DNA from 4 places in the Streptomyces sp. NBC_01241 genome. Region 4 is predicted to be linked to each of the others. Evidence: riboswitches for the same ligand, from Rfam matches in the RefSeq annotation. Region 4 holds a riboswitch; each other region holds the start of a gene.
What was found. A riboswitch is a leader RNA that binds a small molecule or an ion and turns the genes downstream of it on or off. The one in region 4 is predicted to bind cobalamin.
Positions count from the first base shown of each region.

Region 1: linked by a shared signal. The riboswitch ahead of OG306_RS02925 (ABC transporter substrate-binding protein) and the one ahead of OG306_RS08180 (cobalamin biosynthesis protein) in region 4 are both predicted to bind cobalamin.
Region 2: linked by a shared signal. The riboswitch ahead of OG306_RS25805 (ribonucleoside-diphosphate reductase subunit alpha) and the one ahead of OG306_RS08180 (cobalamin biosynthesis protein) in region 4 are both predicted to bind cobalamin.
Region 3: linked by a shared signal. The riboswitch ahead of OG306_RS36875 (CbtB domain-containing protein) and the one ahead of OG306_RS08180 (cobalamin biosynthesis protein) in region 4 are both predicted to bind cobalamin.

Region 1 is NZ_CP108494.1:774,737-782,201, reverse strand. It holds gene OG306_RS02945 (acyl-CoA dehydrogenase) at 1-1,529, shown strand, start outside; gene OG306_RS02940 (hypothetical protein) at 1,535-1,702, shown strand; gene OG306_RS02935 (acyl carrier protein) at 1,789-2,067, shown strand; gene OG306_RS02930 (beta-ketoacyl-[acyl-carrier-protein] synthase family protein) at 2,064-3,287, shown strand; cobalamin riboswitch at 3,367-3,556, shown strand; gene OG306_RS02925 (ABC transporter substrate-binding protein) at 3,618-4,658, shown strand; gene OG306_RS02920 (FecCD family ABC transporter permease) at 4,739-5,773, shown strand; gene OG306_RS02915 (ABC transporter ATP-binding protein) at 5,770-6,555, shown strand; gene OG306_RS02910 (PRC and DUF2382 domain-containing protein) at 6,640-7,465, opposite strand, start outside.
Region 2 is NZ_CP108494.1:5,726,567-5,734,031, reverse strand. It holds gene OG306_RS25825 (extracellular solute-binding protein) at 1-956, opposite strand, end outside; gene OG306_RS25820 (GntR family transcriptional regulator) at 1,236-2,000, shown strand; gene OG306_RS25815 (DUF3311 domain-containing protein) at 2,261-2,515, shown strand; gene mctP (monocarboxylate uptake permease MctP) at 2,512-4,149, shown strand; cobalamin riboswitch at 4,274-4,432, shown strand; gene OG306_RS25805 (ribonucleoside-diphosphate reductase subunit alpha) at 4,572-7,001, shown strand; gene OG306_RS25800 (ribonucleotide-diphosphate reductase subunit beta) at 7,001-7,465, shown strand, end outside.
Region 3 is NZ_CP108494.1:8,116,387-8,123,851, forward strand. It holds gene OG306_RS36850 (LacI family DNA-binding transcriptional regulator) at 1-920, shown strand, start outside; gene OG306_RS36855 (hypothetical protein) at 992-1,309, shown strand; gene trxA (thioredoxin) at 1,406-1,774, opposite strand; gene OG306_RS36865 (dihydrolipoyl dehydrogenase family protein) at 1,890-3,332, shown strand; cobalamin riboswitch at 3,504-3,695, opposite strand; gene OG306_RS36870 (histidine phosphatase family protein) at 3,730-4,359, opposite strand; adenosylcobalamin (AdoCbl) riboswitch at 4,469-4,617, shown strand; gene OG306_RS36875 (CbtB domain-containing protein) at 4,621-4,836, shown strand; gene OG306_RS36880 (CbtA family protein) at 4,864-5,637, shown strand; gene OG306_RS36885 (GNAT family N-acetyltransferase) at 5,784-6,293, opposite strand; gene OG306_RS36890 (tetratricopeptide repeat protein) at 6,775-7,143, opposite strand; gene OG306_RS36895 (pirin family protein) at 7,345-7,465, shown strand, end outside.
Region 4 is NZ_CP108494.1:1,889,759-1,897,223, forward strand. It holds gene OG306_RS08155 (hypothetical protein) at 1-441, opposite strand, end outside; gene OG306_RS08160 (alpha/beta hydrolase) at 627-1,754, opposite strand; gene OG306_RS08165 (class II aldolase/adducin family protein) at 1,916-2,575, opposite strand; gene OG306_RS08170 (inorganic phosphate transporter) at 2,880-4,145, shown strand; gene OG306_RS08175 (hypothetical protein) at 4,221-4,451, shown strand; cobalamin riboswitch at 4,625-4,753, shown strand; gene OG306_RS08180 (cobalamin biosynthesis protein) at 4,899-5,972, shown strand; gene OG306_RS08185 (cobyric acid synthase) at 5,969-7,465, shown strand, end outside.

The DNA of each region.
Region 1 (7,465 bases), 1.1 Mb from region 4:
GCGACACCCGGCGCGATCTGTCGGACTTCCTCCGGCTGCGCAGCATCGGCACCTTTCTCTGTACGGAGGTGGCGCACGGCAACGATGTGGCGGCCGTCGAGACCGTGGCCGCCTACGACCGCGCACGCGACGGTTTCGTGCTGCGCACCCCGCACGCCGGCGCCCAGAAATTCATGCCCAACACCAGTACGGCGGGCGGCCCCAAGACGGGGCTCGTGGCCGCCCGCCTGCTCGTCGACGGGACGGATCAGGGGGTCTTCCTCTTTCTCGTGCCGCTCACCGATGCCGTACGGGCCCTGCCCGGTGTACGGGTCCGCAGGCTTCCCGCACGCATGGGGAGCCCGGTGGACCACTGCCTGACCTCCTTCGACCAGGTCTTCGTGGGGCGCGACGCGCTGCTCGGCGGGGACCACGGACGCATCGGCGACGACGGCGGGTTCAGCAGCACCGTCGGCAACCGGAGGCATCGGCTCCGCATGTCGATCGGGCGCGTCACCTCCGGGAAGATCTCGATGAGCGCGTGCGCGGTCGGCTCCGCGCGCGCGACACTCGCCGTCGCCGTCCGCTACGGCGGCCACCGGTACATCTCCGGGCCGCGCGGCTCGCGGCCGGTACCGGTGATCGCCCACCGCAGCCACCACGGCCCCCTCGCCGTGGCCATGGCGACCGTGTTCGCGATGAGCCTGCTGCACCGCCGGGCCCTGGACCGCTGGGAGCGGCGGGAGGACGGCTCGGGTGCGGGCCCGGAGGAGGCGGAGCGGCTGGTCGCCGTGGCCAAGGGGTGGATCACCTGGCGGGCCAGGTCCGTGATCGTCGAATGCCGTGAACGGTGCGGCGCCCAGGCGCTCCTGGAGAACAACGGCATGAGCGAACTCCTCACCGGAGTGGAGGGCGCCATCACCGCCGAGGGCGACAACCTGGCCATCCACGCCAAGGCGGCCGCGGAAATGCTCTTCGCCACCGAACCCGCCGGGTGCGCAACCCCTTCCGGCGGAGCGTCCGGTGATCTCGCCGACCCACGGTTCCTCGGCGGCCTCCTGGCGGCCCTGGAGGGGATCTGGTTCGGCCGGGCCAGGGAGCGGATGGGCCGCGCACCGCACGGCGATCCGCTGGGGCGGTGGAACGCCGCGGCCGGGCCCGCCCTGCGCGGCGTCGAGGCCCACGCCCACCGGCAGGCGGCCGAGGCGTACGCGGACGCGGTGGCCGGTCTGCCGGACGGGCCCGCCCGGGAGCAACTCATCACACTGCAACGACTGTTCGCGCTCGACTGGATCGCCCGGAACAGCGGCGACCTGCTGGCCGCAGGTCATCTGACAGGTGACCAGGTCAATGCGCTGCCCGCGGCCGTGGATCAGCTCATCACTGCCGTCGCCCCCCGGTTGCCCGCCCTCGTCGACGCCTTCGCGCTGCCGCAGGAACTGCTCGCCGACTGGCCCATCGCGGGGGCCGACTACATCGACGCGTACGACGACTCGGCGGCCGCCTGGCAAAGACACGGCGGCCCGACGACGGTTCAGGGACCTCGATGAGGGCCGTGACCAGGACCGGAACGGGCCCGCGCACCGGCCGGGTACGGGAGGCGGCCGGAACCCTCGGCGTCCGGGTCGTGCTGCTCGCCTTCTGGGGTACGGCGGCCGTCCTGGCCCGGTGGTGCGGACCCCCGCGGAAGGACGGTGCCGAATCGGTTCGCCACAAGGCGTAACTGGAGGCACGCCACCCAGTTGATCCGGCGTCGGGACGATGCCCCGCCGTCCTCGGCAGCCGTACCGAATGATGGAGAGGAAGCTCATGAGTGCGATTCATCCCAAGATCACCGAGGTGCTCACACACACCTTCAAAGTGCCCGCCGCCGAGATCCGCCCGGATTCCACGATGGACAGCCTGGAGATGGACTCCCTCGCCGTCGCGGAGTTCGCCGTCCTCATCAGGGAGACGGCGGGCGCCGGCGGGGACTTCGACAGGCTCCCCAAGGACGCCACCCTCGCCGACATCACGCGCTTCATCGACGCGACAGCGGGCCGCGGGACGCCGGTGAGCGGCTCGGCGTCGGTGAGCAACGCCCGATGAACAGGCCCGCCGTTGCTGTCACCGGCCTGGGAATGATCACCCCGGTCGGCAACGACACCGAATCCACCTGGCAAGGTGTGTGCGCCGGAGTCTCGCCGGTGCGTACCGTCGCGGCACTCGAAGGATGCGCGATCGACTTTGCCTGCACCGTCGACGGAATCGATCTGGACGCCGCGATCGGCGGCCGTACGTCCTTCCGGATGGGGAGGTACGTCAAGTTCGCCGTCCTCGCCGCCCGGGAGGCGGTCGCCGACGCCGGACTCGACCCCGTGCGGTGGGAGGGCAGCAGGGTCGCGGTGGTCGTCGGCACCAGCAGCGGGGGCTCCGCCTCGCTGACCGAGCAGGCCGTCGTACTCGACCGGCACGGACCGGACGCCGTCTCGCCGTCGGGCATCCTGCTCACCATTCCGAACATGCCGGCGGCCGAGATCGCGATCCAGTTGCGGGCCACCGGTCCCAGCATGGCACCCTGCACCGCGTGTTCGTCCGGTGTCACCGCCCTGTCCGTCGCCCGCGATCTCCTGGTCACCGGGCAGTGCGACATCGCGATCGCCGGAGCCACCGAGTCGATCGTCTACCCGGCCGCCATGGCGGGGTTCGCCCGGTCCGGAGCCGCGGCCCGGGCGCACGGCGACCCGGCCAGGCGGTGCCGGCCCTTCTCGGCGGACCGTGCCGGGCTGGTCATGGGCGAGGGCGCCGCCGTCATGGTGCTGGAACGGGCGGCCGACGCCGCGGCCCGGGGCGCCGGAGCCCGGGCGCTGCTCGCGGGCACCGGCGCCACCACCGACGCCCACCACCCCACCAGCCCGCACCCGTCCGGCGCGGTCGCCCAGGCGGCGGTCGAGGCCGCGCTGCGCGACGCGGGCTGGGCGGCCGAGGACGTCGAGCACGTCAACGCGCACGGCACGGCGACGTCCATCAACGACGCCACTGAGGCCGCCCTCATCGGCCGGGTCTACCCGCACCGGCCGCCCGTCACCGCCCCGAAGGGCGTACTGGGGCACTGCATGGGGGCGGCCGGAGCGATCGAGGCCGGACTGACCGTCCTCACGCTCCAGCGCGGAGTCGTACCGCCGATCGCCAACCTGGACGCCCCGGCACCCGAGTTCGACATCAACTGCGTCACCGAAGAACCGCTGCGGCTGCCCGTCCGGCGCGCCGTCAGCCACTCCTTCGGCTTCGGCGGACACAACGCCGTGATCGCTCTACAGCGTCCGTAGGCATCAGGCAGGTGGTGCGACGGGCAGCACAGCCCGGCGTACCACCGGCCACACCGCCCATGAACTGCGCAGACGCGCGTGATAGCTTGCCTGGGCCAGTCGAACTCCACGTAGGAGTCAGGGAATCCGGTGAGAATCCGGAACTGACGCGCAGCGGTGAGGGGGACGGGCGGGGCCACGGCCACTGGGAACCACCCTCGGGTGTCCTGGGAAGGCGTCCCGTCCGACAGAACCCGAGTCCGAAGACCTGCTGGCGGCTGCGCCCGGTACCGGGCGCAGAACTCCGTACAACGGGCTCCGCGCATGGGCCCAGAGACGCAGAGGGACTCCGTGCCGTCCATATCCAGCCCCGTCCGCACCATCGCCCTGCTCACGACGGGACTCGTCCTGCTGACCGCCTGCGGCGGCGGAACGAGCGACTCCGCCGCGAAGTCCGGCTCCGCCGACGGATATCCCGTGACGCTGAAGAACTGCGGACGCACCGTCACCGTCGAATCCGCGCCGCGCCGCGCCGTCTCCGTCGACCAGGGGTCGACGGAGATCCTGCTGTCGCTCGGCCTCGCCGACCGGCTGGCCGCCACCGCGACCTGGACCGACCCGGTGATGAAGGGCCTGGAGAAGGCCAATGCCAAGGTCCCCAGGATCGCCGACAACCGGCCCTCGTCGGAGAAGGTCCTCGACCAGGAGCCCGACTTCATCAGCGCGTCGTTCGAGTCGACCCTCGCCAAGGGCGGCGTCGCCCCCCGCGAACAGTTCGAGGAACTCGGCGTCCCCACCTACGTCTCGCCCGCCGACTGCACCGGCAAGGACAACAGCGGCGGCGGCGACGGAGCCCGTACCGAGCCACTGACCATGGACAGCGTCTACGGCGAAGTGCGCGACCTGGCAAGGGTGTTCGGCGTGCAGGAGCGCGGCGACACGCTCGTGGCGCGGCTGCGGGCCCGGGTACAGAAGGCGACCGGGTCCATCGACGCCTCCGGTGCCACCCTCCTTTACTGGTTCTCCGACTCCAAGGCCCCGTACCTGGCCGGCTGTTGCGGAGCACCCGGGATCATCACCGGGGAACTCGGCGCGAAGAACGTCTTCGACGACACACACGAGGAATGGCCGCAGATCAGCTGGGAGACCGTTGCCGACCGCAACCCCGACGTCCTGGTCATCGGCGACCTGACCCGCAAGGCACAGACCGCCGAGAGCGCCACGAAGAAGATCGAATTCCTGGAGTCCAACCCCGTCACGAAGAACATGGACGCCGTCAGGCACAAGCGGTACATCCTGCTGAGCGGCCAGGCCATGAACCCGTCCATCCGGACGGTCGAGGGCGTGGAACGCGTCGCCGCCGGGCTGCGCACGTTCGGGCTCGCGGGGTGACGGACACCGGGCGGACCACGGCGGCGGACGCACGGCGCGCCTGCGAACCGACCGCGCGGGGCGGGGACGGTGTACGGAAGCTGCGTGGCGAGGACGGTGTATGGAAGCTGCGCGGCGGGATCCTGTGGGCCTGCGGCGTCGCGCTGCTCGTGCTGTCCGTCGCAGTCGCCGTCACCGTCGGCCCCGCCCGAATCTCCGTCGCCGACGTCTGGTCCACGGTGGCCGCCCACCTCGGCTGGGGCCGGACGCGGCTCACCCCGATCCGGGACGGCATCATCTGGAACCTGCGCATGCCGCGCACCCTGCTCGCGGCGGTGTGCGGCGCCGGGCTCGCGGTGTGCGGCACCGTCATGCAGTCCCTGCTCCGCAACCCGCTCGCCGACCCGTTCGTCCTCGGCGTCTCCTCCGGTGCGTCGACCGGCGCGGTCGTGGTCGTCGTCCTCGGGGTCGGTGGGGGAGCGGTGTCGCTCTCGGCCGGCGCGTTCATCGGCGCACTGTGCTCGTTCGCCCTCGTTCTGCTGCTGAGCCACACCCTGGGCGGCACGACCGACCGGGTCGTTCTCTCCGGTGTGGCCGCCATGCAGCTGTTCTCCGCGCTCACCTCCTTCGTGGTGATGACCTCCGCCGACGCCGAGCAGACCCGCGGGGTGCTGTTCTGGCTGCTCGGCTCGCTCAGCGGGGTCGGCTGGACCGATGTGTGGGTCTGCTCAGCCGTTCTCGTCCTGACGCTGCTGGTCTGCCTCGGACACGCCCGTACGCTCGACGCCTTCGCGTTCGGCGTGGACGCCGCCGCCGCGCTCGGCGTCCAGGTCGCCCGCACCCGGATCGTGCTGCTCTGCACGACCGCGCTGCTGACCGCCGCGCTCGTGAGCTCGGCGGGCGCCGTCGGCTTCGTCGGACTGGTACTGCCGCACGCCGCCCGGGCACTCGCCGGCTCCAAGCACCGGCGGCTGCTGCCGGTCACCGCACTGGCCGGAGCTGTGTTCCTGGTCTGGGTCGACACGCTCGCCAGGACGGTCCTCGATCCGCAGGAGGTGCCGGTGGGTGTCGTCACCGCGCTCATCGGCGTGCCCGCGTTCGTCCTGGTCCTGTACCGCACCCGGAGGATCACATGACGGGGGGAGCGACGGACGGGCTGCGTGCCGAGCGGGTCGGCCGGGCGGCGGGCGGCCGCCTCATCCTCGACGGGGTCCACCTCGCCCCGCCGCCCGGCGCGACCGTCGGGCTGATCGGACCGAACGGCTCCGGCAAGTCCACCCTGCTGCGGGTGCTCGCCGGGGTGCTCGCCCCGGAGACGGGCGTGGTCACCCTCGACGGCCGGCGGCTCGACGAGATCGGCCGCCGGGCCGTGGCCCAGCAAGTCGCCGTGGTCGACCAGCATGCCGTCACCCAGGTCGAGTTGAGCGTCCTGGACGTCGTGCGCCTCGGGCGCGTCCCGCACCGCAGGGCCTGGTCGGCGCCCGGCCGGGAGGACGACGACGCGGTGCGCGAGGCCCTCGAGCGGACCGGTCTCGCCGACCGGGCCGGCCAGTCCTGGCACACCCTCTCCGGAGGCGAGCGGCAACGCGTCCAGATCGCGCGCGCACTGGCTCAGCAACCACGTGAACTGCTCCTCGACGAGCCGACGAACCACCTCGACATCCAGCACCAGCTGGAACTGCTGTCACTGATCACCTCGCTGCCCCTCACCTGCGTGATCGCACTGCACGACCTCAACCTGGCCGCGATGTTCTGCGACCGGATCGTCGTCCTGGAGGAGGGACGTGTGGTGGCCGCCGGAACCCCCACCGAAGTGATCACCGAGGAACTCATCGCCGACGTCTACCGGGTGCGGGCGCTGGTCACTCCGGACGGCCCCGACGGGCGGCCCACGGTGCGCTTCCTGCCGGAGCCCTGACGGCGAGAGAGCGGGCCCCGGCACCTCACGGGGCCTGCCCCTCACTCGCGTTCTCGTGCGGCTGTCGGCCGCTCTGCGCGGGGGTCAGCGGCGGCGCCCTCGGCCGGACTCGCCACCCATGCCCTTGCCTCCGATGTCTCCGCCCCCGATGCTCTTGTCGTCCGCGTAGTCGATCTGTTCCTTGCGGAGTTCGGCGGAGACCTCCTTCTGCTCGGTCACCTTCTTGGTCTCCATGCGCACCCGCTCGACCGGCACGGTCTCCTTGCGCGTGGTGGCGCGCTCGGCGTGCAGGGTCACCTCGACATCCTGCTCGCGGATGTCCGTGGGCCCCGTCGCCCTGTCGCCGGGCCGCAGCGGTTCACGGATGACCCGTACCTCTTCGTGCATCACCGGCACCGTCCTGGTCACGTTCTCGGTGACGACGTACTTGTGCAGGCGTGCCTTGCCGCTCTCGTACTCCTCGGTGCCGACGAGCAGTTGCTCCTCGCAGCGGATCAACTCCTCCTTGCCGCCGAGGTCCGCGGCGGACCGCTCGGCACCCGCCCCGGCGCCGACGAGGGGCCGGGCCGTGCCGGCCGTCCCGGTGTCGCGGTGCCTGCCCGGACCCGTACCGGTTCCCGCGCCGGCCATGCCGGTCGTGCCCGACGTGGTGGTGCGGGAGGTGTCCGTACCGGAGGCGGAGGTGCCGGCCGCGCCGACGGCTCCGGTGCCGGCGGCTCCCGCCGCGCCCGCGGCCGTGGTGCCGGTCCCGGACGTCGTGGTGCCGGACCGTCCGCCGAGCCGGGTGGTGGTGTTCCTGGCGAGGCCGTAATGGCGGTAGAGCTCCTCCTCCTCCGCCACGGACAGATGCGCGTCCGCGTCCACCCGGGGGGCTTCCTTGACGCGGTCCTTCGGATGCGTGATGTGCAGG
Region 2 (7,465 bases), 3.8 Mb from region 4:
GCGGCGACCGCGAAGTTGGAGCCGCCGAGGAAGACGCCCTCGGGCTTGTCGGCGGTCTCACCCGGGATGGTGAAGTAGCCGATGTCGCTCTCGATCTTCTTGTTGGCGGTGATGGCGGTGGCGGCCTCCCAGCCCATGCCGATGAAGGCACCGACGTTGCCCTTGGCGAAGACCTCGGCCTGCTGCGGGGTGGCCTCGTCCTTGTCCTTGGGGGCCTTGGAGTAGGACTGGTACTTCTTGTAGAGGTTCATGGCCGCGGTGACCCTGGGGTCGGAGAGGTTGGAGACGTACTTGTCGCCTTCCTTCTTCACCAGGTCCGCGCCCTGACCGATGGTCAGGCCGTCGAAGAAGTACCAGTTCTGGCCGGGCAGGTAGATCGGCTCGGCCTTGCCCTTCTTCTTGATGGCGTCGAGGTCCTTGAAGAACTCGTCACGCGTCTTCGGGGTGTCCTTGATGCCGGCGTCGGCCCAGACCTTCTTGTTGTAGATGACGACACGGTTGGCGAAGTACCAGGGAGCGGCGTACTGCTTGCCGTCGAAGACCGAGGACTGGTTGAGGGACTCGACCCAGTCGCCGCCGATCTCCTTCTTGAGGTCGCCGAGGTCGGCGAGGCCACCGGTGGCCGCGTACGCGGGGGTCTGGGTGTTGCCGACCTCGATGACGTCCGGCGGGGTCGACTCGGAGAGAGCGGTGGTGATCTTCTGCTGAATGCCGTCCCACTTCTGGGCCTCGAACTTCAGCGTGGCGCCGGTCTTCTTCTTGAAGGCCGCGGTCAGGTCCTTGGTCCAGCCGGGAGGCGTGGAGCCATCCATTGCCCAGACGGTGAGGGTCTCGCCCTTGTAGCTGTCCGGGCCGGTCTTCTTACCGCTGTCGCTACCGCCGTCGTCGGACCCGCACGCCGCCAGGCCGATCATCATGCCCGCGACGCCGATCGCCGCGATGAGCTTGCGCTTCACGCCAAACCCTCCTCAGGGATACTGCAACCCCGCCCACCGCGAAGACATTCGACGAGTACTGCTGGGGCTGGACCTGGTCTTTAATGGTTTAGACCAGCACCGGGAGCTTGGCCTAGACCTTTAGGGGTGTCAAGGGTGTATAAGAAGTGCACTCGCGTCCGTTATAGGACCGACACCTAAGGGAGGGCGACGAGCCGTGACCGGACCGTGCCACCATGTGAGCCGCGACAGACGGAGGAGCCGGTGACGGCAGCAACGCAGCAGTCGGGAAGGCGGGCCATGGGTGCCGACGGGGGCAGTACGGAGAACGGGACGGGCGCGGCCACGCGGACGGCGCGCGTACCGAAGTACTACCGGCTGAAGCGACATCTCCTCGACATGACGGACACCATGCCGCCGGGCACCCCCGTGCCGCCGGAGCGGACCCTGGCCGCCGAGTTCGACACCTCGCGCACGACCGTGCGCCAAGCGCTCCAGGAGCTGGTCGTCGAGGGCCGGCTGGAGCGCATCCAGGGCAAGGGCACCTTCGTGGCCAAGCCGAAGGTCTCGCAGGCCCTGCAACTCACCTCGTACACCGAGGACATGCGCGCCCAAGGGCTGGAACCGACGTCCCAGTTGCTGGACATCGGCTATGTCACGGCCGATGACACGCTCGCCGGGCTGCTGGACATCTCGGCCGGCGGCCGGGTGCTGCGGATCGAGCGGCTGCGACTGGCCAGCGGGGAGCCGATGGCGATCGAGACCACGCACCTCTCAGCCAAACGCTTCCCGGCGCTGCGCCGTTCACTGGTGAAGTACGCCTCTCTCTACACCGCGCTGGCCGAGGTGTACGACGTCCGGCTGGCCGAGGCCGAGGAGACCATCGAGACCTCGCTCGCCACCCCGCGCGAAGCCGGCCTGCTCGGTACGGATGTGGGCCTGCCGATGCTGATGCTGTCCCGGCACTCGCTCGACGGCCGGGGCGAGCCGGTGGAGTGGGTGCGCTCGGTCTACCGCGGCGACCGGTACAAGTTCGTGGCCCGCCTGAAGCGGCCGACGGACTGAACCCGCCGCGGCGACCGACCGCTCCCGGCCACCGCACCCCGTACGCACAGCCGCGTCGGCCCCCGTGGAAACCACGGGGGCCGTTCGCACGTCCTGGTCCGGACCAACTCTCGTACGTTTGGCGATATTCCGAACATTCGCGCCCACCCGCGGGACCGTTGCCGGACCGCAATGCGGACAGGGGGTGACGGTGACCGGAAGCCTCCCCTAGATTTCCTGCGCATTACACCAGGTGATCAGCGAGGGGACGGAGTCGCCGCATGCCAGCAGACCCAGAAGGAAAACCACCGACCGTCACACCGGTACGGGTGGTCATCGCCCTCTGCCTCATCGCGCCGTTCGTGGCGATGCTGTGGGTGAGTTCGTACGCGAAGGTGGACCCCACCTTCATCGGCATTCCGTTCTTCTACTGGTACCAGATGCTCTGGGTGCTGATCTCCACCGCGCTCACGGTGATCGCGTACAAGCTGTGGCAGCGTGACCAGCGCGCCCGCAAGGGGGGTGCGTCGGCATGAAGGACGGCGTGAACGGCGTCGCGCTCGGCGTCTTCATCTTCTTCTTCCTGGCCGTCACGGTCATGGGCTTCCTGGCGGCGCGCTGGCGAAAGGCCGAGAACGAGGCCAGCCTCGACGAATGGGGCCTGGGCGGACGGTCGTTCGGCACCTGGGTCACCTGGTTCCTGCTCGGCGGCGACCTGTACACCGCGTACACCTTCGTCGCCGTGCCCGCGGCGATCTACGCGGCGGGCGCGGCCGGCTTCTTCGCCGTGCCGTACACGATCCTCGTGTACCCGCTGATCTTCACCTTCCTGCCGCGGCTCTGGTCGGTCTCGCACAAGCACGGCTACGTGACCACCTCGGACTTCGTCCGCGGCCGCTTCGGCTCGAAGGGGCTGTCGCTGGCGGTCGCCGTCACGGGCATCCTCGCCACGATGCCGTACATCGCGCTCCAACTCGTCGGCATCCAGGCGGTGCTGGACGTGATGGGCGTCGGCGGCGGCGAGAACACCCACTGGTTCATCAAGGACCTGCCGCTGCTGATCGCGTTCGCGGTGCTCGCCGCATACACCTACTCGTCCGGTCTGCGGGCACCCGCGCTGATCGCGTTCGTCAAGGACGGGCTGATCTATCTGGTCATCGTGGTGGCGATCATCTACATCCCGATCAAGCTCGGTGGCTTCGACAACATCTTCGCCAAGGCGGGCGAGGCGTTCTCGCAGACCAATCCGGCGACCGGCAAGCCGCGCGGCGCGCTCGCGCCGGGCGAGGCGGGGCAATGGGGTTACGCCACCCTGGCGTTGGGCTCGGCGCTGGCGCTGTTCATGTATCCGCACTCGATCACGGCGACGCTCTCCAGCCGCAGCCGCAATGTGATCCGGCGCAACACCACGATCCTGCCGCTGTACTCGCTGATGCTGGGCCTGCTGGCGCTGCTCGGCTTCATGGCGATCGCCGCCGGAATCAAGGTGGACAACGGCCAGCTGGCCATCCCGCAGTTGTTCGAGACCATGTTCCCGGACTGGTTCGCGGGTGTCGCGTTCGCCGCCATCGGCATCGGCGCGCTGGTGCCCGCCGCGATCATGTCGATCGCCGCGGCGAACCTCTTCACCCGCAACATCTACAAGGACTTCCTGAAGCCGGACGCGACCCCGGAGCAGGAGACCAAGGTCTCCAAGCTGGTGTCGCTACTGGTGAAGGTCGGCGCGCTCGCCTTCGTCCTCACCATGGACAAGACGGTCGCAATCAACTTCCAGCTGCTCGGCGGGATCTGGATCCTCCAGACAATGCCGGCCCTGGTCGGCGGCCTGTTCACCCGTTGGTTCCACCGCTGGGCGCTGCTCGCGGGCTGGGCGGTCGGCATGGTGTACGGGACGGTGGCCGCGTACGGCGTCGCCAGCCCGACCCAGGCGCACTTCGGCGGGTCGTCCAAGGAGATCCCGGGCATCGGCGAGATCGGCTACATCGGTCTCACGGCGTTCGTGCTGAACGTGGTGGTGACGGTGGTGCTCACCTTCGTCCTGAACGCCGTGAAGGCACCCGCCGGGGTCGACGAGACCTCGCCGGCCGACTACACGGCCGACGCGGGCGACAAGGGCGTCCAGGTGGAGCTCCCGCAGGCCACGGCAGGGGCGCCGGGCGGCGGCCACTGACGGCCGCTCCCACAGCCGTACGACGGCCCGTCAAGCCCCCTCCAGCGGGGCGCGGCGGGCCGTCCGTGCGCTCGGCGGCGGGCCGTACGCGCGTCCCGAGATATGTTGCGCGACACAACATGTGGGGGCTGCCTCATCGGACGGCCCCCACATGTATGCTCATGCTCGCTGTCGCCGCAGGGGAATCCGGTGCGAATCCGGAACTGTCCCGCAACGGTATGTTCGGTGCGCTTTTGCGCACCCCCGAGTAAGTCCGAGGACCTGCCGACAGTTCATCCGGCTCGACCGAACCGGATGCCAGACGTCCGGGCCTCGCGGTTGGGCCGGTGGACGCCGTGCGGAGTGCTGCCCCGACCCGGGCCCGCCTCTGTCCGGCTGCCCCGTTCCCCGCCGGCCCCGAGCCGAGCGAGGGAGAGCACCACGTGACCATCGCGCCAGCCGATCCGGCTTCAGTCGCCGTGTCCGAAGCGGCCGAGTCCGAGGCAACCGCACACGACGGACCGGGAACCGCGCTGCTGCGGACCCTGACCGGCCTCACCGTCGATCTGCCCGACACCGACCCCGGTCGCGTCGCCGCCGCCGCACTGCGCGGCCGCAGCGCCCGAGCGGACGAGGCCGAACTGCGCGCGCTGGCCACCGAGGCCGCCGCGGGGCTGATCTCCGAGGACCCCGCCTACTCCCGGCTCGCCGCCCGGCTCCTGATCCTCGCCATCGCCGACGAGGCGGCCGGTCAGGGCGCCGTCTCCTTCTCCGCCTCGATCGCCGTCGGACACCGCGAGGGCCTGATCGCGGACCGCACCGCCGAGTTCGTCGCGCTGCACGCGGCCGCCCTCGACGCGCTGGTGGAGCGTTCGCTGGCCGCCGGCGCCGACGACCGCTTCGGCTACTTCGGGCTGCGGACCCTGCACAGCCGCTATCTGCTGCGCCACCCGCACACCCGCCAGGTCATCGAGACGCCCCAGCACTTCATGCTGCGGGTCGCGTCCGGGCTCGCCGAGAACGCTGCACTCGGTTCAGAAGCGGGGCAGCGCGCCCTGGACGAAGTGGCGTCGCTGTACGGGCTGATGAGCCGGCTCGACTATCTGCCGTCCTCGCCGACCCTGTTCAACTCCGGCACCCGGCACCCGCAGATGTCCTCCTGCTACCTGCTGGACTCCCCGCTCGACGAGCTCGACTCGATCTACGACCGCTACCACCAGGTGGCGCGGCTCTCGAAGCACGCGGGCGGCATCGGTCTCTCGTACTCCCGCATCCGCGCCCGCGGTTCGCTGATCCGTGGCACCAACGGGCACTCCAACGGCATCGTGCCGTTCCTGAAGACGCTCGACGCGTCCGTCGCGGCCGTCAACCAGGGCGGCCGTCGCAAGGGCGCCGCCGCCGTCTACCTGGAGACCTGGCACGCGGACATCGAGGAGTTCCTGGAGCTGCGCGACAACACGGGCGAGGACCAGCGGCGTACGCACAACCTCAACCTGGCGCACTGGATCCCGGACGAGTTCATGCGCCGGGTCGACGCGGACGGCGACTGGTCGCTGTTCTCGCCCGCCGACGTCCCCGAGCTGGTCGACCTGTGGGGCGACGCGTTCGACGCCGCGTACCGGGCCGCCGAGGCCCAGGGGCTGGCCCGCAAGTCGATGCCGGCCCGCGAGCTGTACGGCCGGATGATGCGGACCCTGGCGCAGACGGGCCAGGGCTGGATGACGTTCAAGGACGCCTCCAACCGGACCGCGAACCAGACCGCCGAGCCGGGCCGCGTCGTCCACTCGTCGAATCTGTGCACCGAGATCCTCGAAGTCACCGATGACGGCGAGACCGCCGTCTGCAACCTGGGTTCGGTCAACCTCGGCGCGTTCGTCGCCGACGGTTCCATCGACTGGGAGCGGCTGGACGCCACCGTCCGTACCGCCGTGACCTTCCTTGACCGGGTCGTCGACATCAACTTCTACCCGACCGAGCAGGCCGGCCGCTCCAACGCGAAGTGGCGCCCGGTCGGTCTGGGTGCGATGGGTCTCCAGGACGTCTTCTTCCAGCTGCGGCTGCCGTTCGACTCCCCCGAGGCCCGTGCGCTCTCCACGAAGATCTCCGAGCGGATCATGCTCGCGGCGTACGAGGCGTCCTGCGATCTCGCCGAGCGTTCCGGCCCGCTGCCCGCCTGGTCCGAGACGCGGGCCGCGCGCGGGGTGCTGCACCCGGACCACTACGACACCGAGCTGAACTGGCCGGAGCGCTGGGAGGCGCTGCGCGCCCGGATCGCGAGGACCGGGATGCGCAACTCACTGCTGCTCGCCATCGCGCCGACGGCGACGATCGCCTCGATCGCGGGTGTGTACGAGTGCATCGAGCCGCAGGTCTCCAACCTCTTCAAGCGCGAGACGCTCAGCGGTGAGTTCCTCCAGGTCAACGCATATCTGGTGGAGGAGCTGAAACAGCTCGGGGTGTGGGACGCGCGGACCCGTGAGGCGCTGCGCGAGGCGAGCGGCTCGGTGCAGGGCTTCGCCTGGATCCCGGAGGAGGTGCGGGCGCTGTACCGCACGGCGTGGGAGATCCCGCAGCGCGGACTGATCGACATGGCGGCGGCCCGTACGCCGTTCCTCGACCAGAGCCAGTCGCTGAACCTGTTCCTGGAGACGCCGACGATCGGCAAGCTCTCCTCGATGTACGCGTACGCCTGGAAGCAGGGGCTGAAGACGACGTACTACCTGCGCTCGCGCCCGGCGACCCGGATCGCCCGCGCCGCCTCCGGCCGGGCCGCGGCCACCGCCCCCATTCCCGTACAGCAGGCCTCGGCGCCCGACGCGGACGCGATCGCCTGCTCCCTCGAAAACCCCGAGTCCTGCGAGGCCTGCCAGTGATGAGCTCCACCAACTCCGAGAAGAACCTGCTGGACCCGGGCTTCGAACTGACCCTGCGGCCGATGCGGTACCCGGACTTCTACGAGCGCTACCGCGACGCGATCAAGAACACCTGGACGGTGGAGGAGGTCGACCTGCACTCCGACGTCGCCGACCTCGCCAAGCTGTCCCCCGGTGAGCAGCACATGATCGGCCGGCTGGTCGCGTTCTTCGCGACGGGTGACTCGATCGTCTCCAACAACCTCGTGCTGACGCTGTACAAGCACATCAACTCCCCCGAGGCGCGGCTGTATCTCTCGCGGCAGCTCTTCGAGGAGGCCGTGCACGTCCAGTTCTATCTGACGCTGCTGGACACCTATCTGCCCAATCCGGATGATCGTGCCGCCGCGTTCGACGCGGTGGAGGAGATCCCCTCCATCCGTGAGAAGGCGCAGTTCTGCTTCAAGTGGATGGATTCGGTCGAG
Region 3 (7,465 bases), 6.2 Mb from region 4:
ACGACATCGCGACCGTGCGGATCAGCGAGCCCACCCGGCGCAGGGTCAGGGAGGCCGCCGCCGAACTGGGGTACGTACCGCATGCGGCGGCCCGCAGCCTGCGCGCGGGACACACCCGCATGGTGGTGCTGCCCACCGTGAACTTCCCGGCCGACCCGCTCCACCAACGCTTTTTCCACGAACTGGAAACCGGCCTGCGCCGCCTCGACTACACGGTGGTCCAGTACGGCAGCACCGGCCTCGACGCCGACGAGGCACCCCGCGCCTGGGCCGAACTCCGTCCCGTCGCCGTCATCGCACCCGGCACGATCGCCCTCACCCCGCAGGGCATATCCGTCCTCAGACGAGCCGGAGCCAAGGCCGTCATCACCCTCGGCCCGCGACCGGTGGACGGCGCCCACGCGCTGCTCATGGACCAGCGGAAGGTCGGCAGCGTCGCGATCGGGCATCTGCTGGCGCGCGGCCGGCGTCGCATCGGCGTGATCATGCCCGAGGAAGACGGCCTCGGCCTGCTCGCCGAACCCCGGCTGACCGGGGCCCGGCAGGCCGCGCAGAGCCACGGGGCCGTCATCGAACCGTTGCCGCTGCGGTACGAGGAGGAGTCGGCCGACCGGCTGGCCGCCCGGTGGCGCACCCTGGGCCTCGACGCGGTCTTCGCGTACAACGACGCATACGCGATGCTCCTCATGCGGGCCCTTCAGGACGCGGGCATCGAGGTGCCCCGCGAGACGGCCGTGATCGGCGCCGACGACCTGATGCTCGGCAGGCTGCTGCGTCCCCGGCTCAGCAGCGTACGGCTGGAGATGGCCGCCGCACAGCCGCTGGCGGATCTCGTCCACCGGCTGGTGCGGCACACCGGCGGCGCCCCCGAGCACCACGACCTGCTGCGGGCCAGGACGGTCCACCGCGAGTCCAGCTGAGCCGCCCGGTCCGCACGGCACGGCAGCGCGGCAACGTGCGCACCGCGCGCCGCCTGCCTAGCGTCATGACCATGAGCCATCCGCAGAGTTACGAGATCCTGCTGGTCCCCGGACACGTCGAGGACACCACCGAGGCCGCCGGGAGCAGTGGCGCCATCCGTTCGGCGGTCGTGGCGGCGACCGGCGAGACGGGAGCGTCGGGTTACCCCCGCTATTCGGGTGAAGGCATCGTGGCGGACATCGACCCGGCGACGCACGCGGTCGAGGCCCTGCTGGTCGACGGCGCCGAGCTGGACTACGGCCTGTCGGTCCGGATCAAGGAGAAGAACGCCGACGGTGACGCAGGCAGCAGCGCCGACACCGGTGCCGACCGCAGCGCAGGTGGCTGAGGCCGCGCAGGCCGCCGACGTCACGGAAAAGTGGCCCGCCCGGACCGCGGACGCGGACCGGGCGGGCCACTCACCCCGCTCATGCGCGCGTGGAGCCTACTGCTCCTTCTGCTGGTTCTCGATGGACTTGCGGACCTCGTCCATGTCCAGCTTCCTGGCCTGTCCGATGACATCCTCCAGCGCCGCCTCCGGCAGCGCCCCCGGCTGAGCGAACACCGCCACATTGTCCCGGACGATCATCAGCGTGGGAATGGAACGGATCTCGAAGGCCGCCGCCAACTCCTGCTGCGCCTCGGTGTCGACCTTGGCGAAGACCAGGTCGTCGTGGCGCTCCGACGCCGCGTCGTAGACCGGTGCGAACTGCCGGCACGGGCCGCACCAGGAAGCCCAGAAGTCGATCAGGACGAAGTCGTTGTCACTGACGACCTGATCGAAGTTTTCCTTGGTGAGCTCAACGGTGCTCATACTCTGCTACCTCTTCCTCTGCCCGTTCGGACCTGTCCGGCTCAACCGTGCCGGTACATGCGCTATTCCGCCTGCCCATGTGGCCGCCGCGCACACCCGCGATCAGACTGTTCCCATGACAGCAGCTTCCCTGAACACCGAATACGACGTAGTGGTCATCGGAGCAGGTCCGGTCGGCGAGAACGTCGCCGACCGGGCACGTGCCGCCGGGCTGAGCACGGCGGTCGTCGAGACGGAACTCATCGGCGGCGAGTGCTCCTACTGGGCCTGCATGCCCAGCAAGGCCCTGCTGCGGCCGGTCGTCGCCCGCGCCGACGCCCGCCGCCTGCCCGGCCTGAGCGACGCCGTCCAGGGACCGCTCGACGTGGCGGCGGTCCTCGCCCGCCGCGACGCGTTCGCCTCGCACTGGAAGGACGACGGACAGGTCGCCTGGCTGGACGGCATCGGAGCGGACATCTACCGCGGCCGGGGCCGGCTCACCGGCGAGAAGGCCGTCTCCGTCACCGCCCCCGACGGCACGGTGCACCGGCTCACCGCCCGGCAGGCCGTCGCCGTCTGCACCGGCAGCCGCGCCGTCGTCCCCGCCCTGCCCGGCATCGACGGGGCCCGTCCTTGGACCAGCCGGGAGGCGACGAGCGCCAAGAAGGTGCCCGGCCGCCTCGTGATCGTCGGGGGCGGCGTGGTCGGGGCGGAGATGGCCACCGTCTGGCAGGCCCTCGGCGCCCGGGTGACGATGCTGATCCGCGGCAAGGGACTCCTCCCGAAGATGGAACCCTTCGCGGGCGAACTGGTCGCGCAGGCGCTCACCGAGGCGGGCGCCGACATCCGTACCGGAGTCTCGGCGACCTCCGTTCGGCGTACGGTCCCGGACGGGCCGGTCGTCGCGGAACTGGACAATGGCGAGCGCATCGAGGCCGACGAGATCCTCTTCGCCACCGGCCGCGCCCCGCGCACCGACGACGTGGGCCTGGAGACGGTGGGCCTCACGCCCGGCTCCTGGCTCACCGTCGACGACAGCTGCCTCGTCGAAGGCACCACCTGGCTCTACGCCGTCGGCGACGTCAACCACCGGGCGCTCCTCACCCACCAGGGCAAGTACCAGGCACGCATCGCGGGCGCCGCGATCGCCGCCCGCGCCGCGGGAGTGCCGCAGCTGGAGACCGACCGCTGGGGCGCCCACGTGGCCACCGCCGACCACGCGGCCGTCCCCCAGGTCGTCTTCACCGACCCCGAGGCCGCCTCGGTCGGCCTCACCCTCGCCGGTGCCGAACAGGCCGGCCACCGCGTACGCGCCGTCGATCACGACCTCGCGGCGGTGGCGGGCGCGGGCCTGTACGCGGACGGCTACCGCGGGCGCGCCCGCATGATCGTGGACCTCGACCGGGAGGTCCTGCTCGGTGTCACCTTCGTCGGGCCGGGCATCGGTGAGCTGCTGCACTCGGCGACGGTCGCGGTGGCGGGCGAGGTCCCCATCGGCCGGCTGTGGCACGCCGTCCCCGCCTACCCGACGATCAGCGAGATCTGGCTGCGCCTGCTGGAGGCATACCGCGACGCATAGGGTCGCCCCGTCCCGGGCGAACAGCGGTGAGGCGGCGGGGGCACGAGGGGCCGAGCCCGCGAAACAGAGGCCGACGGAGTGCCGTGACCCGGCGGTCGGTCCGCAGGGTGACGCGGAACCGGCGTGCAGGGCGGCCCGCCGGATGCCACCCTCCGGTGGATGCGGCCTGACCTCCTTGGGCGGCACCCGACAGGGCGCGACCCAGCCGGCTCCGTGCCGCAACCTCGCTTCCCGGAGCCCGTGTCGGATCCAGTGCTCGATGACGGCTGTCGTTCCCACTCACCGCTGTGGGGCAGTCCCGGATTCCCACCGGGTTCCCTCTTACGACGCGTCTGTCGGTGGACCGGGCGAACCAGCTGCACCACCGGACCAGGTGCTGACCGCGGTCCCTGGCCCCTCAGTTGGGCCACGGCATGGCGGCGGACCGAGAAGGCCCGGTACCCGGAGCCGGGGACAGCGGCTGACCGCAGCGCAGGTTCCACCGTCCGGACCGGCCGCTGAGACCGGTCAGCGTCAGCGGGGCGACATCCAGCCGCCAGAAGGCCTCCGCCGGCAGAGCGAGTGCCCGTACGATCACCGCCCGCACCACCGCGGGCTCGACGACCCCCAGCACTCGGCCGCCCCTGTTGCCGTCCCGGGACTCAAGGGAGTCCAGCAGGCGGCCGATCCTGGCGCAGAACTCCAGCAACGATTCGCCGCCGTGCGGAGCCGCCGAAGGATCGGTCATCCAGGCCGCCACCGCGTCGGGCTCACTCCCGCATACTGTTGCTAGCCGCTGTCCGCTCCACCGGCCCATGTCCCAGCCGCGCAGAGCGAGTTCGGGCTCGGCGCGCAACCCCAACGCGTCGGCCGTCCCGGCGCACCGCTCGGACGGCCCGCGCACGCACCGGTCGGCCTCGGGCACCGCAGCCGCCGCGGCCCGGGCCTGCAGGACCCCGGCCGCGTCGAGCGGAGCGTCGCCGTCGAAACGGGCCTCGCGCAGCGCGGCGTTGAACGCCGGTGAGATCAACATCACCTGTACCGTCATGAGCGGATCAACTCCTCGAACCATGGCCCCTCGTGTGCGCACACCATGGCATCCGGGCGTTCCGGCCCCGCCGACGGCGCCATGGCCGCGTCCGCTTCCAGGAGGTATCGTCCGACGAACACGACGAAGGTGTGACGGAAGTCCGGTGAGAATCCGGCACGGTCGCGCCACTGTGAACCCGTACCTGTACGGGAAGTCAGACCCAGCACCTTCGTCTCAGGCACCACGATCGGGACGCGTGTTCCCTCAGGAGGTTCTGCCATGGCACAGAGTGCTGCCCCCGCCACCGCCGTACCGGCGATCACCCCCATCTCCCTGAAGGCCATTGCCCCTTGGGCGGTCTTCTTCGGCATCATCATGCTCGTACTGCTCTACTTCGTCGGCGCCGAGCAGGGCGCCACCGCGGTCATCTCCGGCGAAGGTGTCCATGAGTGGGTCCACGACGGTCGCCACCTCCTCGGTTTTCCCTGCCACTGACGTACCGTCCGATCCAGGGGAATCCTCATGAACTCCATATCTGTCAGAGCCCTGCTCGTGCGCGGCATGCTGGCCGGCCTTGCCGCGGGCGCGCTCGCTCTGGTCGTCGCCTACTTCCTCGGCGAGTCCCGGGTGGACGCGGCCATCGCTCTCGAAGAGACGCACAGTCATGATCACGGCGGCGGCGGGGAACTCGTCAGCCGCACGATGCAGTCCACCGCCGGCCTTGCCACCGGTGTGCTCGTCTTCGGTGTGGCGATCGGCGGCGTCGCCGCCCTCGTCTTCTGTTTCGCTCTCGGCCGGATCGGCAGATTCGGCCCACGGGCCACGGCCGCCCTGATCGCGGGTGCGGCCCTGCTGACGGTGTACGTCGTGCCGTTCCTGAAGTACCCGGCCAACCCGCCGGCCGTCGGCAACCCCGACACCATCGGCCGACGCACCACCCTGTTCTTCCTGATGGTCGCCCTCAGCGTGCTGCTGGCCGTCGCCGCCGTCATCCTCGGCAGGCGGCTGGCTTCCCGCCTGGGCAACTGGAACGCGACGATCGCCGCGTCCGCCGCCTACGTCGTCGTGATCGGACTCGCCTACGCGTTCCTGCCCTCGTTCAATGAGGTCGGAAGGGACTTCCCGGCCGCCCTGCTGTGGGAGTTCCGCCTCGCCACCCTCGCCGTACAGGCCACCCTCTGGATCACCTTCGGTCTCGTCTTCGGCCACCTGACGGAACGGCTCCTCGTACCGAGGACCGACACCATCAGGACCGGCAACGGCACGGCGAACCGTGCGGCCACGGCAGCCGGTTGACCGACGCACCACGCACCACGCACCACGCAGCACGCTTCACGCACCACGCAGCACCAGAAGACATCGGAACCCGCCGGGAGCCTCCCCGGCGGGTTCCGCCGTCCTGCCCCGCGCAGCCGCGCCAGGAGGGACCGACGGGCACGGACTCACTGCTCCCCGGCCCGCTGTCCCCAGTCGATCCGGTAGTGCTTCAGCTGCGCGTCCTCCTTCACCAGGCGCATGCCGATGGCTGTCATGACGTGCTGGGACGCGAGGTTGTCCAGGTCGGTGTCACCGTGCACGCAGCTCACCCCTTGATCGCGGGCGAACAGCAGCAGCGCGCGCAGCGCCTCGGAGGCGTAACCCATTCCCTGCGCCGAGGGAACGAGGCCGTAGCCGATCGTGACGTGTCCGTTCTCGTCCGGGGCGCCATGGAACCCCAGCCCGCCGATCACCACTCCGTCCTCGCGCCGGCATATCTCGTACGAACCGAAGGGGCTGGGATCACCCGTCGTCGCGCAGGCGCCGAGGAAGCGCTCGGCCGCGGCCATCTCGCCGGGGGACGGGTATCCGGGCGCCCAGCGGGCACCGTCTCCGGGTTTGCCGGCCATCACGTGCAGGGCGTCGGAGGCACTCAGGAGGCGGAGCAGGAGGCGGGGAGTCTCAAGGTCGGTCATGACCGAGTGAAGTATCACGCGGGGCGGGCGGACGGCATTTGGATTGTTCAGAGGAGTGTCGGGTGCGCGGCGGGACGGGATCGGTTGCGGGGTTCCGGGGCCTTCCGGGCCTGGGGGAGCGCTGTGCGTGGCGCTGCTACCGAGGGTGGGTAGTGCTGCCGGCGCACCGTTGCCAGCGCTGCACTCATCGGGTTATGGAGCGCACCGGCCCGAGCACGGCAAGCGACCGTTTCGCGCACACGTGGACCTGGCGGACGACGGCAGCGAGGCGATCGGCGCCGTCGCGGACCGTCCGCGCCGAGTTCCTCACCCGGATCGGCCCCGACGATCTGCTAGCCCCCAAGGCCGGTGTCCGACACCCGTCGGGGCGCGCGGCCGAGGGCGCTCTCCTGGCGGAATGGCTGAATCGCCTGTCGAGCACCCCTCGCGACCGCTGAGGCCCCTCGCGTCCGTCAGCCGTCGGTACTCCGGCCCGCGTCCGTCAGCCGTCGGTACTCCGGTCCGCGTCGACGTCGAAGTCCCCGGAGAACGCCGCCGCCATCCGAAGATGACCCGTCGCCTCCGCGCTCCGCCCCTGGCGCTCGAGCGTCCGGCCGAGCATCAGCCGGGCATACGGCTCCACCGGGTCGCGCTCCAGAACCGCCCGCAGCTCCGTCTCGGCCCTGCCGAGCCGGGCCGAGTGGTAGTAGGTCCGCGCCAGCAGCAGCCGCGGGGAGATCTGCTCCGGTACTTCCTCGACGAGCCCTTCCAGGATCCGGGCCGCGGTCATGTACTCCTTCGCCTCGAAGAACATCTGCGCACGGTCCCACCGGTCGGCGGCCGTGCCGAACTCGAAATAGGTGTCGCTCACTTGACCTCTGACCTCCTCGTTCGCGGATTGCCCCGGATCGTTCCGGGACCCGCCCTGCCACTGACCTGGCCACACACTCGGCCGCGCTGTCGTCTCAGCCATGCTCCAGTCACCGGAACATGGCACACTGGTTGAATATTCCACTAAATAATCGGCGTGGGTACCGGCACCCCGGACCCCCACGGGAATAGGTTGAGCGTCATGAGCAATCTCGATCGCCAGGCCGCACTCTCCGTCTGCGGAGGACGGGGCTTCGTCGTCGCCGAGCCCGTACGCGAACTTCTCACCCCTCGCCGTGTCCAGCTGGGTGAGTCCACCGAGG
Region 4 (7,465 bases):
CTGGAGGAGGGAGAGCACCTGGGGCACGGCCTCGACGGCCTCGGCGACCGCGGTGGACTCGATGCCCTCGGGTGCGGGGTGGACGAGCGACCAGGCGTCGAAGAGCGCCACCCAGCCGCGGAGCACGGCGGAGTCGTCGCGGTCCCAGGCGCGCAGCCGCCAGCCGGGGCGCGCGGTGCCGCCGTGCAGTTCGACGAGACCGGCCAGGCGGGCCCGGTCCCAGCCGGAGCGCACCTGGGCCGGGGACAACTCCAGGGCCGTCGCGGCCCGTTCGAGAGCCTGGGCGGCCGGTGGCGGTGCGCCGGGGAACGCGCCGTCGGCTGCCCAGTGGGCGATCCGTACGGCGTCGGCGAGGACCGTCCTGGCCTGGCGGGCCAGTTCCGCCCGGGGCGGGGTGCCCTCCGGAGGGCGGGGCGCCGGCCTGGTGCGGCGGGTGGTCACCGCCTTGCGAGCGGTGGCGATGGGTCGGGGGCGGACAAGTCGCAGCCTGGAGTCGCGCGGAGTACGGGACGTCACGGGGAGCAGTCTTGCCTCTGACGGCCCGAAAGCCCAAACGGAACCCGAATTCCCGGTGGAGGGGGTGCCCGGCGGGGTCCGGCACCAATCGGCCGATCCCCCTCATCAGGTCACATCAGGGGCGTGAGGAAGCGGCGCAGGGCCTCTTCGTAGTGGACCGGATCGGCATTCCACATCGCCGCATGCGGAGCCTGTGGAACGGCGCGCAGGGCGACCAGGTCCGGGCGGCGGGCGGCGAGATCGCGGGACGGCTGCCAGGGGGCCAGGGTGTCGTCCGGGCCGTGGAAGATCAGGGCCGGGACGCGCAGCTCCGACGCGAGGGAGCCGTCCAGGAGCCGGGCGCCGCGCAGCCCGGTCTGTCCCTGGGCGGCGCGGACCGCGAGCGGCAGCAGCGCGGTCGGGACGCCGTGGGCGACGGCCAGGGCGCGCAGTGTGGTGACCCAGTCCAGGACCGGGGAGTCGAGGACGAGACCGCGGATCCGGTCACGCAGCGCAGAGTTGACGGCCGCGTGCAGCGCCATCGAGGCGCCGGTGGACCAGCCGTGCAGGACGACCTTGTCGGCTCCGTACCGCACGGCGAAGCGGACGGCCGCGTCCAGGTCGCGCCATTCGGATTCGCCGAGGTGGGCGAGGCCGTCGGGGGAACGCGGGGCTCCGGCGTCGCCGCGGTAGGCCAGGTCGAGGACGGGCAGGCGCAGGTCGTGCAGGAACTCCATGATGTTCATGGGGTGTTCCCTGGTCGTACCGAGTCCGTGCACGGTGATGACCCAGGTGTCGCGGGCGCCGGGCAGGAACCAGGCGGGCAGTGCGCCCAGTTCGCCGGGGATCTCGACTTCCCTGTGGTCGAGGCCGAGGGCCGAGGAGGGGTCGCCGCTGTGCAGCTGCGGGGTGATCCCGACCTTGGCGCCGGGTTCCAGGTTGCCGCGGTCGACCCGCTCCAGTCGGCGGACGACCGTGTCGGGGGCGTGATGGGCGTGTTCGATCACCGGGCCGACGACCGCGTGGACGTCGTCGCCCACCAGTCCGTACCTGCCGGGCCGCAGCGCGGCGAGGGAGCGGGTCAGGGTGATCTGCCCGGCCGCCGTGGCGTGCACGGTGAGCCTGCGGTCGGCGGGGAGCGGTCGTCCGGACGGCGCCCTGAGCGCGGCGTCGCTGGCGTACCGGCCGGCCGCGACAGCTGCCGCACCGACGCCGAGGATCGTGGTGACGGCTGCTGCCGTGACTGTTGCCGGGCGCACGGCTCCAGTGTCGGGGGATGTGCGGCACCCTGCCAGCGGACGGGGGCCGTCCGGTGTCCCGGCAGAGGTGATCCCGGAACGGATGATCTCGGAAGGGGTATCCCGGAAGGGGGCATCCCGAGGGGGGCACCCGGGAAGGATATGGGACCGCCGGGAGCGGGTCAGCCCGGTTGTCCGTATCCCTTCAGGGCTTCCTGTACGTCGCGCAGCTGGGCCGGGGAGAGCAGGCTCGGAGTGTGTCCGGGTACGGAGCTCGCGGTGAGCCAGAGCCGGCAGAGCCATTCCAGCTGGGCGGTCCTGTCGTACGCCTCGTCCAGGCGGGCTCCGTAAGTGAGGGTTCCGTGGTTCTGGAGCAGGCAGCCCGTACGGTCCCGCAGGGCGGTGAGCATGTTTTCGGCCAGTTCCGCGGTCCCGTAGCGCGCGTAGGCCGCGACCCGGACGGGGCCGCCGAGCATGGCGGCGGCGTAGTGGACCGGGGGGACCTCGTGGACCAGGGTGGAGACGGCCGTGGCGTGCACCGCGTGGGTGTGCACGACGGCGGCCGCGTCGCTGTTCCGGTAGACCGCGAGATGAAGCGGGAGTTCGCTGGTCGGGGCCAGTTCGCCGATGATCCGGTTGCCTGCCAGATCGACGCCGACGGCGTCCTCGGGGCCGAGCCGGTCGTACGGCACTCCGCTCGGCGTGACCAGGACCGTCCCGCCGACCCGGGCCGACACGTTGCCCGACGTGCCGACGACGAGGCCGTCCGCCGCCGTCCGGCGGGCGGTGGCGACGACGCCCTCCCAGGCCTGTTCGATCGCGTCCCGCTGCTGATCGCTCATACGGAGATCCTGTCAGCCGCGAAGGCCCGGGTCAGCTCTATGAGCGAACGGACAAACGGTCGGCTCGGCCGAAGTCGCCACCATCACAAATCGGAAACGATCGCAAATAGGGGTGACGAGGGGGCGAAACGGGCCTCACGGGGCCCTGCGCCCGACTCGTGCCGCCCGCGGAGGACGAGCAGAGAACAAACTGAGCGACCCGACTCCGTTTGGAGTCACCGTGACGCCCTGTCCAGTTCATCTTCCGTTCACTCAGGTTGCCTACGGTCCACGTGCCAATGACGTCGAACGATTGCCTGGGTAAATGGAACACATCACGCTGCTCCTCGCGATTGTGATCGTGACAGCTCTAGTGTTCGATTTCACGAACGGTTTCCATGACACCGCCAACGCGATGGCGACGACCATCTCGACCGGCGCACTCAGACCGAAGACAGCGGTGGCCATGTCCGCCGCTCTCAACCTCGTCGGCGCTTTCCTGTCCGTGGAGGTCGCCAAGACGATCTCCGGCGGGATCGTCAACGAGAACGGGCTGCGGACAGAAGTCATCTTCGCGGCACTCGTCGGCGCCATCCTGTGGAATCTGCTGACCTGGCTGGTCGGGCTGCCGTCCAGCTCCTCGCACGCCCTGTTCGGCGGACTGATCGGCGCGGCGGTGATGTCGGCGGGCTGGTCGTCGGTCAACGGCGGCACCGTCGTCACCAAGGTGCTGCTCCCCGCGGTCGCCGCCCCGATCGTCGCCGGTCTGGCCGCGCTGCTGGCCACCAGACTGACGTACCGGATCGGCGGGAAGATCCGTAACGACGCCCAGGAGAAGGCCACCGCCAAGGGCTACCGCGCGGGCCAGATCGCCTCGGCCGGACTCGTCTCCCTCGCCCACGGCACCAACGACGCGCAGAAGACCATGGGCATCATCACCCTGGCGCTGGTCACCGGTGGCGTCCTGCACCCGGGCTCCAACCCGCCGGTCTGGGTGATCGTCTCCGCCGGTCTGGCCATCGCGCTCGGCACCTACCTGGGCGGCTGGCGCATCATCCGCACCATGGGCAGTGGCCTCACCGACCTCAAGCCGCCGCAGGGCTTCGCCGCCCAGACCAGTGCGGCCACGGTCATCCTGGCCTCCTCCCACCTCGGCTTCTCCCTCTCCACCACCCAGTCCTGCTCCGGCGCCGTGATGGGCGCGGGCCTCGGCCGCCAGGGCGGCGTGGTCCGCTGGTCCACCGCCACCCGGATGTTCGTCGCCTGGGGTCTGACCCTGCCGGCCGCGGGCCTGGTCGGCGCGGGCGCGGAATTCCTCACCAAGCAGGGCACCTGGGGTGTCGTGGTCGTCGCGGCGCTGCTGGTCGCGGGCTCCGGGGCGATCTGGATGCTGTCGCGCCGCAAGCCGGTCGGCCACGGCGATGTCGCACCGGCGGACGGCGTCGCCGAGCCCGCGGGCGTCGTCACCACGGCCATCGCCGCCGTCAGCCCGCCGCTCACCGCGGCCCAGGCAGCGGCACAGGACCTCAAGACCACCATTCCGGCCCCGGCCGGAACCACCCCGGACCCGGCGCGACCCGCCACCGTCTAGGCCGACCTTCCAGGCCGGTCCGTCCGGGCCCGCCGTCCGGGCCCGCGTCCAGGCCCGCCGTCCAAAGGATTCCGCATGAAAATCGACTGGGCAGCCCTCGGCACCGTCTTCGGCGTCTCCCTCGTCGCCACCGTCGCACTGGTCGGCCTCTTCACCCTGGGCATCGTCGGCCTCTCCAAGCAGCCCGAACCGGCCACGCAGGGCGGCTCCGGCGGCTCACTGCTGCTGGCCCGCGCCGGCGCGTACGTCTGCTTCGCGCTGTGCGCGGCGGCGGTCGCGTACGGGATCTATCTGATCGTCGCCTGAGCCCCGCCCCGCGCACTCCCTCTTCGGGCCGGACACACCTCGTGTGTCCGGCCCGAAGTGCTGCGCCCGGCCCGGTGTGGGCCTCAGCACACTGCGCCGTCGCAGGTCAACGGCAAGTTGACGGGCGTTCGCGGAGCGTGGTGGACTGCCGGAGCCAATTACGGCGACAGCAGAGGAAGCCGGTGCGAATCCGGCGCGGTCCCGCCACTGTCACCGGGGAGCAGTCCCCCACACCGGAAGTCACGGCACGCGCGAGCGGGCTGGAAGGCCGGGGGAACTGCGGATCCGGGAGCCAGGAGACTCTCGTCGCCGGTCACGTCGAACCAGGGCGCGGACCCTGAGTGAGGACATATCGCCATGCCTGGCTGCCGTGCGTCCGTTGCTGTGGCGCTCTCACCGAGAGCCGCCTGTACGAAGCTCCTTCGAGGCGTAACGGCCGGCTGAGCCGTGCGTGCCGACCGCGTCTTCGCGTACGGCGCCACAGCCGGCCTGATCGGCGATCTGCTGCTCGGTGACCCCCGCAGGGGGCATCCGGTCGCCGCCTTCGGGCGGGCCGCGGCGGGCGTCGAGCGCCGGCTGTGGCGCGACCACCGCGGGTGGGGCGCGCTGCACACCCTCGTCTGCGCCGGAGGCGCCGCGGGTGGTGCCGCGCTGCTCGCCCGTGCTGTACGCGACCACCCCGCCGCCTCCGTCGCGTTGACCGCGGCCGCCACCTGGTCCGTCGTCGGCGGTACCTCCCTGGGGCGTGAGGCCCTGACCATCGGTGACGCCCTGGCCGCCGGTGACCTCGACCGCGCCCGCGAGCGGCTGCCGCATCTGTGCGGGCGCGATCCGCACTCCCTCGACGGGCCGCAGATCGCCCGCGCCGTGGTGGAGTCCGTGGCCGAGAACACCTCGGACGCCGTGGTCGGCGCCCTGGTGTGGGGTGCGCTGGCCGGTGTCCCCGGGCTCGTCGGCTTCCGGGCCGCGAACACGCTCGACGCCATGGTCGGCCACAAGTCGCCCCGCCACCGGCGCTACGGCTGGGCCTCGGCGCGCCTCGACGACCTCGCGGGCTGGCCCGGCGCCCGGCTCACCGCCCTGCTCGCCGTGGCCTCCGGGCGGCGGCCACGTGGAGCGGTACGGGCGTGGCGGGCCGACGCGGCCAAGCACCCGAGCCCCAACGCGGGCCCGGTGGAAGCCTCGTTCGCGGGTGCGCTCGGCGTGCGGCTCGGCGGGACGCTCGCGTATGGCGGCCGCGTCGAGCACCGCCCCGTCCTCAACGGGGAGACGGGCCGGGCGGTGGAGACCCAGGACATCGAACGCGCGGTACGGCTGTCGCGCCGGGTGAGCGCGCTGGCCCTCGGCGTGTGCGTGACGGGCCGGTTGGGCGTGGCCCTCGCCGCACGGCGGATCGCGGAACGCCCGATGACAGAACGCTCGGCCGCGGGGACTCCGGTCGCAGTGACGTCGATCGCTGTGACCTCGATCGCTGGAATTTCAATGGCAGCACGTTCGATCGCAGGACGGAGACGGACATGAGCGGCGGACTGCTGGTCGCCGGAACCACCTCGGACGCGGGCAAGAGCGTCGTCACCGCGGGCATCTGCCGCTGGCTCGTACGCCGGGGCGTGAAGGTGGCGCCCTTCAAGGCGCAGAACATGTCGCTGAACTCGTTCGTCACCCGCGAGGGCGCCGAGATCGGCCGCGCCCAGGCCATGCAGGCCCAGGCCGCCCGGGTCGAGCCGACCGCGCTGATGAACCCGGTCCTGCTCAAGCCCGGCGGCGACCGCTCCAGCCAGGTCGTCCTGATGGGCAGAGCCGTGGGCGAGATGAGTGCGCGCGGCTACCACGGGGGCCGGCAGGAAGCGCTTCTCTCCACGGTCGTGGACTGTCTGGAGCAGCTTCGGGGCACGTATGACGCGGTGATCTGCGAGGGCGCGGGCAGTCCGGCCGAGATCAATCTGCGGCGCACGGACATCGTGAACATGGGCATCGCACGGGCGGCGCGCTTCCCGGTGGTGGTCGTCGGCGACATCGACCGCGGCGGCGTCTTCGCCTCGTTCTTCGGTACGACGGCGCTGCTCGACGCCGAGGACCAGTCGCTGATCGCCGGCTACCTCGTCAACAAGTTCCGGGGCGACGTCTCGCTGCTGGAACCGGGCCTGGAGATGCTGCGCGACATCACCGGGCGGCGGACGTACGGGGTGCTGCCCTTCGCCCATGGCCTCGGCATCGACGAGGAGGACGGGCTGCGAGCCTCACTGCGCGGGGCCGTGCGCGAGTCGGCCGTCGCGCCGCCGCACGGCGAGGACGTACTGCGCGTCGCGGTGTGCGCCGTACCCCTGATGTCGAACTTCACCGATGTCGACGCGCTGGCCGCCGAACCGGGCGTCGTCGTCCGGTTCGTGGACCGCGCCGAGGAGCTGGCCGACGCCGACCTCGTCATCGTGCCGGGCACCCGCGGCACCGTGAAGGCACTGGCCTGGCTGCGCGAGCGCGGCCTCGCCGACGCCCTGGCGCGGCGCGCCGCCGAGGGCCGGCCGGTCCTCGGGATCTGCGGCGGCTTCCAGATCCTCGGCGAACACATCGAGGACGAGGTCGAGTCGAGGGCGGGGCACGTCGACGGCCTCGGCCTGCTGCCCGTACGCATCCGCTTCGACCGCGAGAAGACCCTCGCCCGCCCCGTCGGCGAGGCGCTCGGCGCGCCGGTCGAGGGGTACGAGATCCACCACGGCGTCGCGGACATGGGCGGCGGCGAGCCATTCCTGGACGGCTGCCGGGTCGGCGCCGTGTGGGGCACGCACTGGCACGGCTCGCTGGAGAGCGACGCGTTCCGCCGCCGCTACCTGACCGAGATCGCGCGGGCCGCCGGCCGGCGCTTCGTCCCCGCCCCCGACACCTGCTTCGCCGCGTTGCGCGAGGAACAGCTCGACCGCCTCGGCGACCTCATCGAAGAACACGCGGACACGGACGCGCTGCTGCGGCTCATCGAGTCGGGCGCACCGTCCGGACTTCCCTTCATCGCCCCCGGA